Regions from separate parts of the Kiloniella antarctica genome, predicted to be linked through region 2. Evidence: riboswitches for the same ligand, from Rfam matches in the RefSeq annotation. Region 2 holds a riboswitch; each other region holds the start of a gene.
The links. Region 2 has a riboswitch for cobalamin ahead of ACFSKO_RS02725 (DUF4198 domain-containing protein). Riboswitches for the same ligand answer to the same signal wherever they lie in the genome.
Positions count from the first base shown of each region.

Region 1: it holds a riboswitch for cobalamin, as region 2 does, so the genes downstream of both, bluB (5,6-dimethylbenzimidazole synthase) here and ACFSKO_RS02725 (DUF4198 domain-containing protein) in region 2, are expected to answer to the same signal.
Region 3: it holds a riboswitch for cobalamin, as region 2 does, so the genes downstream of both, ACFSKO_RS18770 (CbtB domain-containing protein) here and ACFSKO_RS02725 (DUF4198 domain-containing protein) in region 2, are expected to answer to the same signal.
Region 4: it holds a riboswitch for cobalamin, as region 2 does, so the genes downstream of both, ACFSKO_RS09975 (ABC transporter ATP-binding protein) here and ACFSKO_RS02725 (DUF4198 domain-containing protein) in region 2, are expected to answer to the same signal.

Region 1 covers NZ_JBHUII010000004.1:397,171-400,291, forward strand. The annotation lists gene ACFSKO_RS08840 (LysE family translocator) at 1-515, shown strand, start outside; gene ACFSKO_RS08845 (NAD(P)-dependent oxidoreductase) at 639-1,529, shown strand; cobalamin riboswitch at 1,643-1,845, shown strand; gene bluB (5,6-dimethylbenzimidazole synthase) at 1,890-2,714, shown strand; gene ACFSKO_RS08855 (hypothetical protein) at 2,801-3,121, opposite strand, start outside.
Region 2 covers NZ_JBHUII010000001.1:563,833-566,953, forward strand. The annotation lists gene cbiM (cobalt transporter CbiM) at 1-661, opposite strand, end outside; gene ACFSKO_RS02725 (DUF4198 domain-containing protein) at 676-1,464, opposite strand; cobalamin riboswitch at 1,664-1,884, opposite strand; cobalamin riboswitch at 2,078-2,249, shown strand; gene ACFSKO_RS02730 (DUF4198 domain-containing protein) at 2,376-3,121, shown strand, end outside.
Region 3 covers NZ_JBHUII010000013.1:31,538-34,658, forward strand. The annotation lists gene ACFSKO_RS18765 (CbtA family protein) at 528-1,286, opposite strand; gene ACFSKO_RS18770 (CbtB domain-containing protein) at 1,323-1,508, opposite strand; cobalamin riboswitch at 1,549-1,763, opposite strand; gene ACFSKO_RS18775 (c-type cytochrome) at 2,260-2,718, shown strand; gene ACFSKO_RS18780 (flagellar basal body-associated FliL family protein) at 2,871-3,121, shown strand, end outside.
Region 4 covers NZ_JBHUII010000004.1:618,067-621,187, forward strand. The annotation lists gene ACFSKO_RS09970 (ABC transporter substrate-binding protein) at 1-555, opposite strand, end outside; gene ACFSKO_RS09975 (ABC transporter ATP-binding protein) at 597-1,370, opposite strand; cobalamin riboswitch at 1,673-1,891, opposite strand; gene arsB (ACR3 family arsenite efflux transporter) at 2,109-3,121, opposite strand, start outside.

The sequences.
Region 1 (3,121 bases), on a different contig from region 2:
AGTCAGGCAAAGCCCTTGCACTTGGCGTGGCCACAGGAACCTTCTTTTGGGGATTACTGGCATTTTGGGGCTTTACCACTGTGTTGTCCCTTTATGCCTCGGTCATGTTTGCCATCAAAATTTTTGGTGCGACTTATCTGCTCTGGCTGGCGTTCAAGTCTTTCCGATCTGCGACCACGACCAAGAAAATTGTTGCGACTGATCTCGGCATTACAGGCAGACCAGCTGCTTATTACCGCCGGGGTTTGTTGATCCAGATGACAAATCCAAAGGCAGCCCTGACCTGGGTTGCTGTGATGTCTTTGGCTGTTGATGCCTCTGCCCCGCTTTGGGTTGGATGCTCCATCGTTTTTGGCACAACCCTGATATCCATATTTGGTCACATGACTTACGCTATTGCCTTTTCAACTGCACCTATGGTCGGCGCCTATCAAAAGGCCCGCAGGTGGATTGAAGCTGGATTGGGGGCTTTTTTCTGTTTTGCCAGCTATAAAATCCTGACGTCTAAATCCTAAATTCAGCCTCTCGGGTGCATTCCGACATTAACCAACCTCTAAGAAACCACTTTTATCTTTCAATGCCGGCGCTTGTCTTTTACCGTTCCTACCAGATTTAAAATATCATTTTGGAACAGTCACATGGCACGCATTGCATTTATTGGAACGGGTTTAATGGGCACGGGTATGGCCGGGCGCTTGATCGATGCGGGCCACGATGTCCATGTCTATAACCGTACCACGTCCCGTGCCGAACCTTTGATAGAACGCGGAGCAACCCTTGCATCAAGCCCCGCAGAAGCCGCGATCGGGGCCGATGCGATCTTTGTTATGGTTGGGGATGATGTCGCCTCGCGCGCGTTGTGGTCTGGTACAAGTGGTATTCTGTCCGCAGATCTAAAACCGGGAGCGCTTGCGATCGAGTGTTCAACCCTGTCCCACGATTGGGTTGTGGAACTCTCAGAGCAGGCAAAAGAAGCCGGACTTGATTACCTCGACTGTCCTGTAACCGGCCTTCCAGAAGCCGCCGCAAGTGGTCTCCTCACCCTGTTTCTAGGCGGCGCGCAATCAACCATCAACAAAGCCATGCCTTTGCTCACGCCCCTTTCAAGGGACCAGATCCACTTTGGCCCGATAGGATCTGGCTCAGCTTATAAACTTATCGTAAATCTGATGGGATCAATTCAGATTGCCGCCGCCGCTGAAGGCTTGATTACCGCCGAACGTGCTGGTCTCGACCTCAACCTCGTTGCCATGGCTTTAGCCTCAGGCGGCTGTGGCAGCCCACAAGTGGCCCGCAACGCTCCCCTAATGGTCGAAGGCGCCCACGAAAAAGACGTGCTGTTTTCCACGAAATGGCGTCTGAAAGACACAGATTACGGTCTGAAATACGCCCAAAAACTTGGCCTCAATCCCGAAATAGGCAAAGCAACACTAAACGCCTTCCAAGCTGCCATGGACGATGGTTATGCTGCGTCTGCCGAAACCAAAGTGATTGAGGCTTTACGTAAAAGGTTACCGGAAGCAGGATAGAAACTTCCTTCCGATCAAAAATTATATTGGTGGCCCTCCCCATCCTTGATCAAGCTCAAGGACGCTTCCCATTACCTTAAGATAAAAACAGAAACTGCCGGGGCATAATTCCGGCTTTGATCATATCTTCAGGTGTCTCAAAAAGTTTGTAAACTGGACGAGGATAATCGGGAAGGCGGTGGAATTCCGTCACGTGCCCAACGCTGTAAGGGGGATTGGTCCTGTAAGTTACCCACTGGTGTTTTATAGAGATCCGGGAAGGGACAGGACCGATGCGAACCCAAGTCAGAAGACCGGCCTGGAGAGCCTTATGCAGCGTGTGGACAAACGCTGCTTTAACTTTCCATTAAGGGGACTGAAATGGAAACGCGCGACCAGACAGTTTTTAATGAAAACATACATACCAAAAACAATACTGCTTCCACCCCCAACTATAACAATCCTGCCTTTACAGATCATAGTTTTAGCGAAGCAGAACGCGACGCGCTTTACCAAACCATCTTTTCCCGGCGTGACGTACGCGGGCAGTTTACATCAAAACCCGTTCCCGAAGAAGTCTTGAGCCGGATATTAACCGCCGCCCACTATGCGCCCTCTGTCGGGTTTATGCAGCCGTGGAATTTCATTCTGATCCGAAAGGATGAGACCAAACAACGGGTACATAATCTGTTTAAAAAGGCCCACGACGAAGCCGCAGATATGTTTGAGGGGGAAAAACGTGATACTTACAAAAACCTCAAACTCGAAGGGATCAAGGAATCTCCGCTTAATATCTGTATCACCTGTGACAAGGACCGCACCGGACCTATCGTGATCGGGCGCACCCATATTAAGGCCATGGATCTCTATAGTACCGTGTGCGCTGTACAAAACCTCTGGCTTGCCGCCCGCTCAGAAGGCGTCGGTGTTGGATGGGTTAGTATTCTGGATCAGAAAAAATTAAAACAAATCCTCAAACTGCCCAAACGAGTGACGCCTGTGGCCTATCTCTGTTTGGGATATGTGTCTGAGTTCTTTGATAAACCTGAACTACAATTGGCAGGATGGTTACCGCGACTGCCCATGGCCGATGTCGTCAACTTTGAAGAGTTTGATAAAACCGCTGACGATCCCTTTGCCACCAGCCTGCTCGAAACCCTGGAACAAAATCAAAGGTCAATCGAAGATGGGCAATACCGCAAATAAGTAACAGCTTTAAGAAAAGCACCCGGCCCCACAAACATATTGGGGTCGGGTGTTCATATCAAAATTAGTCCACTAAAAACACGATACTAATCGGAAACTACCTGACCCGGAGCACGATCCAGCGGGACAATCAAATTCATTTCTATATTCATGATTGCTTCAAAGTACCCATCCTGAACACCCAAATAACGTTTCTCTTGTCTTGGTCCCGTGTTTTTTATCGGATGAAACCCGCGTATTTGGCCGTTATCAACCGCGATAACTGAGTCATCAAATTCTGCGGTAAAAACATCCACAAGAAACTCCCACGCGTCTTTGGCCGTATTCTCTCGTTCTTTCGCGACAAAATTAATAACGATCCCATCTTCACTATCCAATGGGATATCGTGTCTGAGCTGACTGCCCGT
Region 2 (3,121 bases):
CGGAAAGCGCTAAAGAAATTGCAACCATAATTGCGGTAAAGAAAATAGAAAGCGAACCTCCGAGAAACCCCCAGAACCCAGCGACAGACAGGATTCCCCGACGATACAGCACGTATCCGCCGATCATAACCAAGGCAAACAACATCAAAGAGATTCCATTTATGGAAACTCGCCATGTTGCGCCCTCAACCTGATAGGCTTCAAACAGTGCAAAACCAGCCCATACCGAGGTAACAAAGAAGACCGCAAACAACCCATCAGCAACCAGCTTTGCAAGTTTATAACGTTCTGCATTCAACCCCCACCGACAAAGATAAAAAACCATAACTGCCGGGAAAGCAATATTAACGGCATTAACACCAAGAACGGTTAATCCGCCAAAGCCAAAGAAGATAGCTTGTAATAGCAGTGCAACTGCAAGTGCAGGAAACGCAGCCCACCCAAGAATAATTCCGAGCAATCCGTTCAGGATCAAATGCACGGAGGAAAACCCAAGAGGAACATGAATAAGTGAAACCACAAAAAATACTGCCGAGAGAACCCCTACACGCGGAAGATCTTCAGGTTCTAGTTTTTTCAAACTATAGGCGACACCAGCGGCGGCAAGAATGCCGCCACCAATCAACACCGGATTTGATAAAGCACCATCAACGATATGCATCGCTCGTCCAATCTTTAATCGACATCACGAGCTTGAATCCAAATAACAGCATCTTGTGAAAGCTCTTTGCCTTCATGCTCCGTATCCGGTCCGGCACCAAGAGCTGCAATTCCCCAAAACCCTGCTTTTGGAACTCCAAATGTAAACGTACCTGAAGCATCAGAACGAATGGCATGAGACGGCGAGGAAATCATCCCTACATCAGCAAATTTATTGTTTTCAATATCAGCCGGGAAATTAATGTATTCGATTTCGATTTCAGCAAAAGGAACAGGCTTACCTTCGGAGAGAACCACCCCTGTAAAAGTACCCCCAGCAATGACGTTATAAGGTTTGGTAAGCGGGCGAATTTCAGCTTTCAACCCTTGAACTTCTGACCAATCAGTTGGAAGGTCACCAACATTTACATAAGACTTTGTAATTTGCTGAATATAGATGTCTTCACTTGCTTCATAAAATGGCGTCGGTTTAAGCACGAACACATTGTCGCCAAGACCACGTAATTTCACTTCTGCTTCATAGGCTTTTCCAGTGTTTTCATTACTGGTCCACTCAATGATTTTAAGCTTATCCATCAAGTCCGTCTTTTTACCTTTACGGATAGAATAGAATTCTTCTGGTATGCCCATATCCATAACGTGACCCGATTCTGCGGGATGTGTAAACGGCATTTTAAGAGTGAGTTTTCCACCTTTTTCAAGCATGGTTTCAGGTGTATAAATCAATTGGAAGTGCGCTTGTGCACCAGTAATAAAAGCTGTCAGGCCAGCGGCGATAACACTACAAAAGAGAACTTTTTTCATCTCGTTTAATATCTCCCAGCCGTCAACTTATTAGTCAACGGCAACGTTCCTATTGAAGCATAGTGGATTAAAGAGAGATTTTAGACATCCCATCGACATAAATCCTCAGGTTAAACCTGATTATTCATGATCCAGTAGCTCGGCTCAAAGGCACGCCACAAACGGATGTCCGTCACCGATGGTGCTCCCCGCCCTACGGTTTAGTGACATTATGCCGGCAGGTCTCCTGGCTCACGGATCGTAGCTCTATCACCAGACCTTCCCGGCTCTTTGCCAGTGATCATAATTGGTAAGAACTCACCGTTCACAGTTGCGGGGGCAGCCACGGCTTGAAATTCCCTGATGGGTAAATTAATCCGTGTTCCCTTTTAATCCCCGAGCGACTTCACTCTTGGGGAACCATGCATAGCCGCAGTTTATGCAGACAAAAAAAAAGTGCAAGCGAGATTAACGACGTCCTGGAATTTTACCCCGTCATGCTAATGAGTCTGTTTTAATCCAAATTAGAACCGTAGAAGATTTTAGAACACAAGGTGAAATGCTTGTAATTTTGATGTCTGAAAAGAATGCCATCCGAGATGGTTTTACTGATTGACCTTCTCACTCAAGATTGACAGACTGCGCCCGTGTCGGTTTTCCAAGTGTAAATTTGACTTGGGAATAATAGGGAATACGGAATGATCTGCCCATCAGGGGATCTTGAGCCGTAGCTGTCCTCGCAACTGTGTCGGTTCTTTTTCACCGGAACCTATAGCCAGAAGACCTGCCGCCGTAACGTCACCTATTCTAATGAACGAGGTCATTCATTAGGGCGGTTTTCCGTCGTGTGGCGTGCCTGTCGATGATGGTCGAAATCTCACAACATATGAGCTTTTGAACATTGTCATAACTATTTTGACAAGGCGCGTACCATGTTTTTGATACGATTATCTCTCATGCTTGTCATGAGCTTACCACCATTGGCTCTAACAACATCTTTTGCCAATGCCCACTTTTTAGAATTAATTCCCTCTCAGCCTTTTATCTCAAAAAGTAAGCACAGCACCCTAACCTTTGACATCAGATTTACCCATCCAATGGAGGGGGCTCCCTTGATGGACATGCAAACTCCCGAACAGTTTGGTGTTCAGATTGCGGGTGTAAAACATGACCTAACGTCAGAACTTGAATCCACCCGACTAAAAGGAAAATTGAACCCGGCGAACGTATCGTCTTTCAAAGCTCAGCATAAGATTAAACGTGCGGGAGATTATACCTTCTTCCTGACCCCCGCCCCCTATTGGGAAGCGGAAGAACAAGCAATGATTATTCACTATACAAAAGTTATCGTGAATGCCTATGGCCTTGAGAACGGGTGGGAAACGCCTGTAGGTTTGCCCGTAGAAATCATGCCTCTCAGCCGCCCTTACGGATTGTGGACAAACAATCTTTTCTCAGGGCAAGTCCTCAACAATGGTCAGCCAGAAGCCAATGCACTGGTTGAAATTGAGTATAGAGGTCAGGGAAATGTTAAGATCCCCGCCACCCCTTTCATAACCCAAGTTGTCCGCGCAGATGTAAATGGCATCTTTCACTACGCTATGCCAAAAGCTGGCTGGTGGGGTTTCGCGGCTCTGGTTGATAATGGTAAAACGCTCATTGCACCAGACGGTACCAA
Region 3 (3,121 bases), on a different contig from region 2:
TTGCGTAATGAGCTTTTCGCAAATGATTTTGATCTTTGATCTAAATTCAGGCCCTAGATTCCCAGCAATAAATGCCAAAGGAATTGCTTTGTAATAATAACTTTCCGAATTAGATTTATGAAAGCATTCGTCTGATTTTTTTAGGAAAATCTTAAATTTAAGTGTAACAATACAAGGTGAGTTCTTATCTCTATCTTCACTTGAATAAGCAAAATTATTTTTTTCTATAGCTTTGCATGACCCATTGTTTATCCAATGCTCCAACCCAAAATCAGGGAGAGCTTTTAATATATTTATTGGTTCCATCAAATTCGTGATTTTGTCTTTGCTAACCGTTCGCCATATGACTTGAAGATAGGAGTTCATAATACACTTAATCTGTTTTCTTACGTTAAGAAATCATTTATTTTTTAGTTTTTACTGGAAAATACAAAGGACAATAAAATTCTGTGTCTTCAAAGAGAAGACCCCACCCAAAAAGGGCGAGATCTTCTCTAAAATGAGGGCTTTCACACCAAAGTTTTAGGTTACTTTGCAACATCCCCGGAATGTTTCCACAAAGCTCCAGAGGTCCACCCAAGAATAACCCAGAATATGGCGCTCACCACAATCGAAGCTGCAACAAATTGCCCTGCAAGTTCAGGCGGAGCATTCCCACCTATTTCTGTGGGTTGTGGAGCCCCGATAACATGGGGCAGGATAATTAAGAGAAGCCCAAGTAAATAGATCGGAGTCTTACTGCCAAAAATCATTACCCACAACCCCACACCGGTTGCAACAGACGTTGCTATCCACCAAGTTTGGCGAAGTGATAGGTCTGCGGCCATACTGCCAGGGACTTCAGGAGGAAGCCCTAGAGAAGGTGCCAAGGTAAAAACAGCAAAACCAGCCAAACCCCAAATTACACCACGCCGACCGGAAAGTTTCTCCCCGGAAAAGGTGAAACAAGCAACAAGAATAGCGGCAAAGCCAACGCCCGTCAGTATATTAGCCAATGAGGTAAAGAACGTACGCTCAAGCCTATTGTTAGGTCCCCATTCTTCCTGACCATCTTCTGAATCTGTATCGGCCAGATATATCTGGCCTTGAGTATCGCTGTGCACATTGGCCTTTTTTACCCCCCCTTGAGTAGCATCTTGTAAAAGAGTGTGGTGATTTTCTCCACTGTTTTCGTACTCTTCTGCATATAGGATAATTGGTGTTGTGGTGAATTCGTGTACAACAGACACAAGTATTCCTGCCACCAATCCGGCAATGATTGCCGTTGACATTATTCTTTTCAACATATCGATCTCGCTAACGGATATTTCTCCGTTTCAAAATTAATGGCAGGGAAATGCGTAAGAATGGCGAGTGTCATGTGCGGCATTGTGTAGACTTGCTGATTGGGCAAAGCCAACTCCATATACCATAAATATGCCAAACATCATTGCAACAGCAGCAGCCATAACAGCATTAGTGCGAGATTGTGAAACAACAGAAGACGCTGAATTTATTGATAAGTTCATAATTTTCTCCATGTACCGTTAACACCCGTCGGTAAGGTAACGTTGATAAGATCGACTGGTAGGTCTCCTGGCTTCCGGATCTTTATGGCAAGCTCCTTCCCAGCCTTGCGGCCAGTGGGTTTAACTTGCAATTCCCCGTATACAGTTGCGGGCGCAGCTACGGTTAAAAGTTCCCTGATGGGTAAACTCCTCCGTATTCCCTATTAACCCCCAGATATTTAACCTTTATGGGGGACCAGATACATATAAATATATATATCCCAAACTACTCATTTTTTGAAGTATTCGTCTACTTTTTTCTTATTATCACTAAGATAATACGCATTATACTCCGCTTATTTTTGTGTTATTGACAGAAAATAGAGTGATTTGAGCATAAATATAAAATATAGCTTGAGGACTGTACATGGTCACAACGGATCGAGGCGTAAGAATAATATCATTGGTGGTCTCTGTTCAAGCTGCCAGTATGCTGTGCGCAGCATTTATCAGACCCATTTCTCTTTGATATAATGGAATTTCTCTGGACCAAATAGAGACACAAAAGAGTGCTGGAACCACTTAAAGAAGACGTGATAAATCGTTACGTAGAGGCAACTTGCGAGGGGTATACCCAAAACCAAATTTCACCTTGATCCAGCTCAACAACAGGCACCTTTAATCCATGCTACTTTACACTAGAAATTCCCGGCAACAGGTAAAAGAAAACCTAATGTTGATATTTACAGATTACACTTATTAAACGAATACAATGAAATATAAAATTTTTGAAGAGTTTAAGAATATGAAAGTGAAAAACAAATACCAAATTATTTTTGTACTCGGATTTGTGGTACTGGTAGGAGGAGTTTTTGCTAATAACATAATTGAAAATATGTCTGATTCGGAAGGAATAAAAGTTCCTGAATTTTCTGTTATAGCCCAAAAAGGAAAAATTGCTTTCAATAACAGTTGTGCACAGTGTCACGGAAGCAATGGATCGGGAACAAGTAATGGCCCTCCGTTAATCCATAATATTTATAATCCAGGTCATCATGGCGATCAATCGTTCATACTGGCATCAAAGAACGGAGTACGACAGCATCACTGGAAATTTGGTAACATGCCGCCTCAGCGGCAAGTCCAGCTGGTAGACGTCCAAAACATCATCCGCTATATTCGTGAAATTCAAGAAGAGAATGGGATACTCTATCAGAAGCATACCATGTAAGAGAATATTCTAAAGGTAGAAACTTGATTGAAAATTTAGTCAAAATTATACAGGTATTAATGCTTTCGGATTAAAATATATTAAGATCTGAAATTTTTGTGCCCATATAATTTCAGACATTCTTATTCCAATCGAGATCGAAAGACTATCTTATGGCTGATGATACGACCAGTGAAGAAGAATTAGAAGTCGAGGCCCGACCTAAAGGTGGATTATCTGGTAAGAAGCTTGTCTTGTTCGTTGCCTTACCCATTCTAATTCTTGCTGCTGCTGCTGCAGGGGCATATTTCACAGGTATGTTTGCACCAAAAGAAGCTGTGGAAGAAGAAATTGTCGAGGAAGTTGTACCTGTAATTGGCCCTGCTGTATTTTATGAAATTCCTGGATTTTTAATAAATTTGAT
Region 4 (3,121 bases), on a different contig from region 2:
CTCATAACCTGCAACAAGGTCATTGGCCTTTTCTTCTACCCCAAAAATTTTACCAAGATTTAAGATATCATTGTACATATCCTGCATCGATACCTTTGGCTTGCCCCCGATATGAATACAGGATTCCGTGAGTTCGTACACCTTGATGCCAAAAGGATTGAGGCTCTCTGGCGTCACTTCACCACCAACCTTCATGCCATAGTTCCAGCCTGCAAAATAAAAATCCGCATCAGCCCCAACCAGAACTTCTTTCGATGGGTATTTTTCTGAAAGCTCCGGCAGTTCTGCTACGCCTTCACGCATTTTTTCATCCAGCGTTTTCCATCCGGAAATCCCGGTATAGCCCACCATTTTGTCCCGCAGGCCAAGAACCAGCATCATTTCAGTGAGATTTACATCATTGGAAACCGCCGACTTTGGCGCTGCGTCAAAAACAACTTCTCGATCACAGCTTTGTACACTCACAGGATAGTCGGCAGCACGGACAGCGGTTGTCGATAATGCCAGAACAAAGGCCGAGGCTGAAAGGCTCATACAGGATATATATTTACGCATGGGTATTCTCCAAAACAGGTCGCTAATAGCGAGCAAGATACTTAAAGGTGATAGGTAAAGTGGTTCTCACCACTGGGTTCCAGTCGCTCGATCCGGGCATTGACGTGAAAAGCACGGGTGATCAGTTCTTCGCTCAGCACCGTTTCGGGTGGACCGAAAGCCAGGCTGTGTCCCTTGGACAGGACCAACACGTCATCGGTGTATGTGTTGGCCAGATTGAGATCATGCAAAGAGGTAATAATCGTCAGCCCCAGGCCCCGGATCAGGGTCAGAACCTCCAGCTGGTGCCTAATATCAAGGTGATTGGTCGGCTCATCCAAAATGAGGATTTGGGGTTCTTGTGCCAATGCACGGGCAACCATGACTCGTTGCCTTTCGCCTCCTGAAAGCGTGCCAAATGATCGGTCAGCAAAGCCGCACAAATCGAGTTTAGACAGTGCTGATGTGACAATCTCGGCATCGCGTGCGCCATAGCCGGACAGGCCGCTGCGATGCGGCGTACGGCCAAGCGCAACAATTTCCCGCACATTGAGGGCAAAGTCTGTCGGTTGTTCCTGAAGGACAGCGGCTATGCGTTGCGCAGCAGCCTTGGCCCCCATGGCATGGATATCTTCACCATCAACCAGAACCTGCCCGGTTCGAGGACGGTAATAGCGATACAGCAACCGCAACAGGGTCGATTTTCCTGCACCATTGGCCCCAACGACGCCAAGTATGCGTCCGGCACCAACCTTAAAGCTGGTTTCATGCAGGATAACCTCGCGCCCGTTTGGCCCCCAGGACAGGTTACAGGCCTCTAAAGCCGTTTTATTCATGTAACAGGATTTCTTATCTAATTCACGACAAATAAATACGTAATGTTATAACATTACTATCCATATTTATCAACAAAGACAAGACCATCTCTGAAAAGAGTGTTGGCTCTCTATTCGCTGCGTCGTGCTAAAAGCTAGACGTGCAAACGTTTTACAAAATTTTGATAAGAGATATCGATATCGCGCAATCAGTTTCATGGCACCCTCCGTGCACGCACGAGGAGGATCGAAAACCGATGTGATGTGACGCAAAAGAGCCTGTCGCCATGTCTATCATCCTTTCCGAGGCACCCCGCCCGGTTTGAGTTAATAACACGATGGCAGGTCTCCTGACTTATGGATCAAAGCTTCTCTGAACCTTCCCGGATTTTAGTAATCCAGTGGTACTCTCAGAGCGGCTAACCACATACAGTTGCGGGGGCAGTCACGGAATTGGCACCTATGAGGTTACACCTTACCGTATTCCCTTTTCATCCCGGATTCAGCTTAGATATCCAGAAACCATCACGCAGATGGTGACAAAAAATATTATGAAACACAAGTGCAAAACCGACGGGTTTTAACCCTGCCATACCCAAATGCAATCAGAGAACTAACTTTCCGCTAAAACTGGTAAAAATCTGGCCTAATCTTTTAGCCAAACAAGAATATTCTGCCTAAAAGGGTTATCTAAATGCTGCAATTGTACTTTTAATGCCCATATATCGAAATATGCCGATATGCGGGCCAGTCTCACGCCTATTTAAACCAGTGTTGAGTTCGATTAATCAACGCAACCAGTGAAAGCATGACAGGAACTTCGACTAACACACCAACAACTGTGGCCAAAGCGGCACCAGAGTTTAGGCCAAAAAGCGAAATTGCAACGGCAACAGCTAATTCAAAGAAATTCGATGTACCAATAAGACAAGCAGGAGCCGCGATATTGTGCGGAAGCTTCATCCATTTGGCTGCAAGGTAGGCAATAATAAAAATTCCATACGTTTGTATCAACAAAGGTATGGCAATTAATCCAATAGTCTCTGGTTCCGAAATAATTGTATTTGCTTGAAACCCAAACAATAGAACAACGGTTGCGAGTAATCCGATAACTGACCAAGGTTTCAACCTTGCCAGAAAGTCATTTAAGGGTTGCTCATTATTACCTTTGTTCAAAATTTTGCGCGTAAACACACCTGCAATTAATGGCAACAACACGTAAAGAGCAACTGAGATTAATAATGTTTCCCACGGCACCTGAACGTCACTTATTCCAAGTAAAAATGCTGAAATAGGCGCAAACGCAAAAATCATAATCACGTCATTAACGGACACCTGAACCAAGGTATAATTAGGATCGCCTTTGGTTAGTTGCGACCAAACGAATACCATTGCCGTGCATGGCGCAACACCGAGTAAAATCATCCCCGAAATATATTCTTGTGCCGATGATGGATCGACCAAATCGGCAAATAAAATTTTGAAAAATAACCAACCTAATGCCGCCATCGTAAATGGCTTTACCAACCAATTAATCACAATGGTGAGCAGCAAGCCTTTAGGATTTCGGCCAACATCCTTTACGGCAGAGAAATCAATTTGCACCATCATTGGGTAAATCATCACCCAAATAAAAACAGCTACCACGATGTTGACGTGAGCAATTTCTAATCCAGCAACTTTTTGAAAAAGACTCGGTTGCCATAAACCCAATACGATTCCAACAACGATACAAAGGCCAACCCAAACGGACAAAAACCGCTCAAAAACAC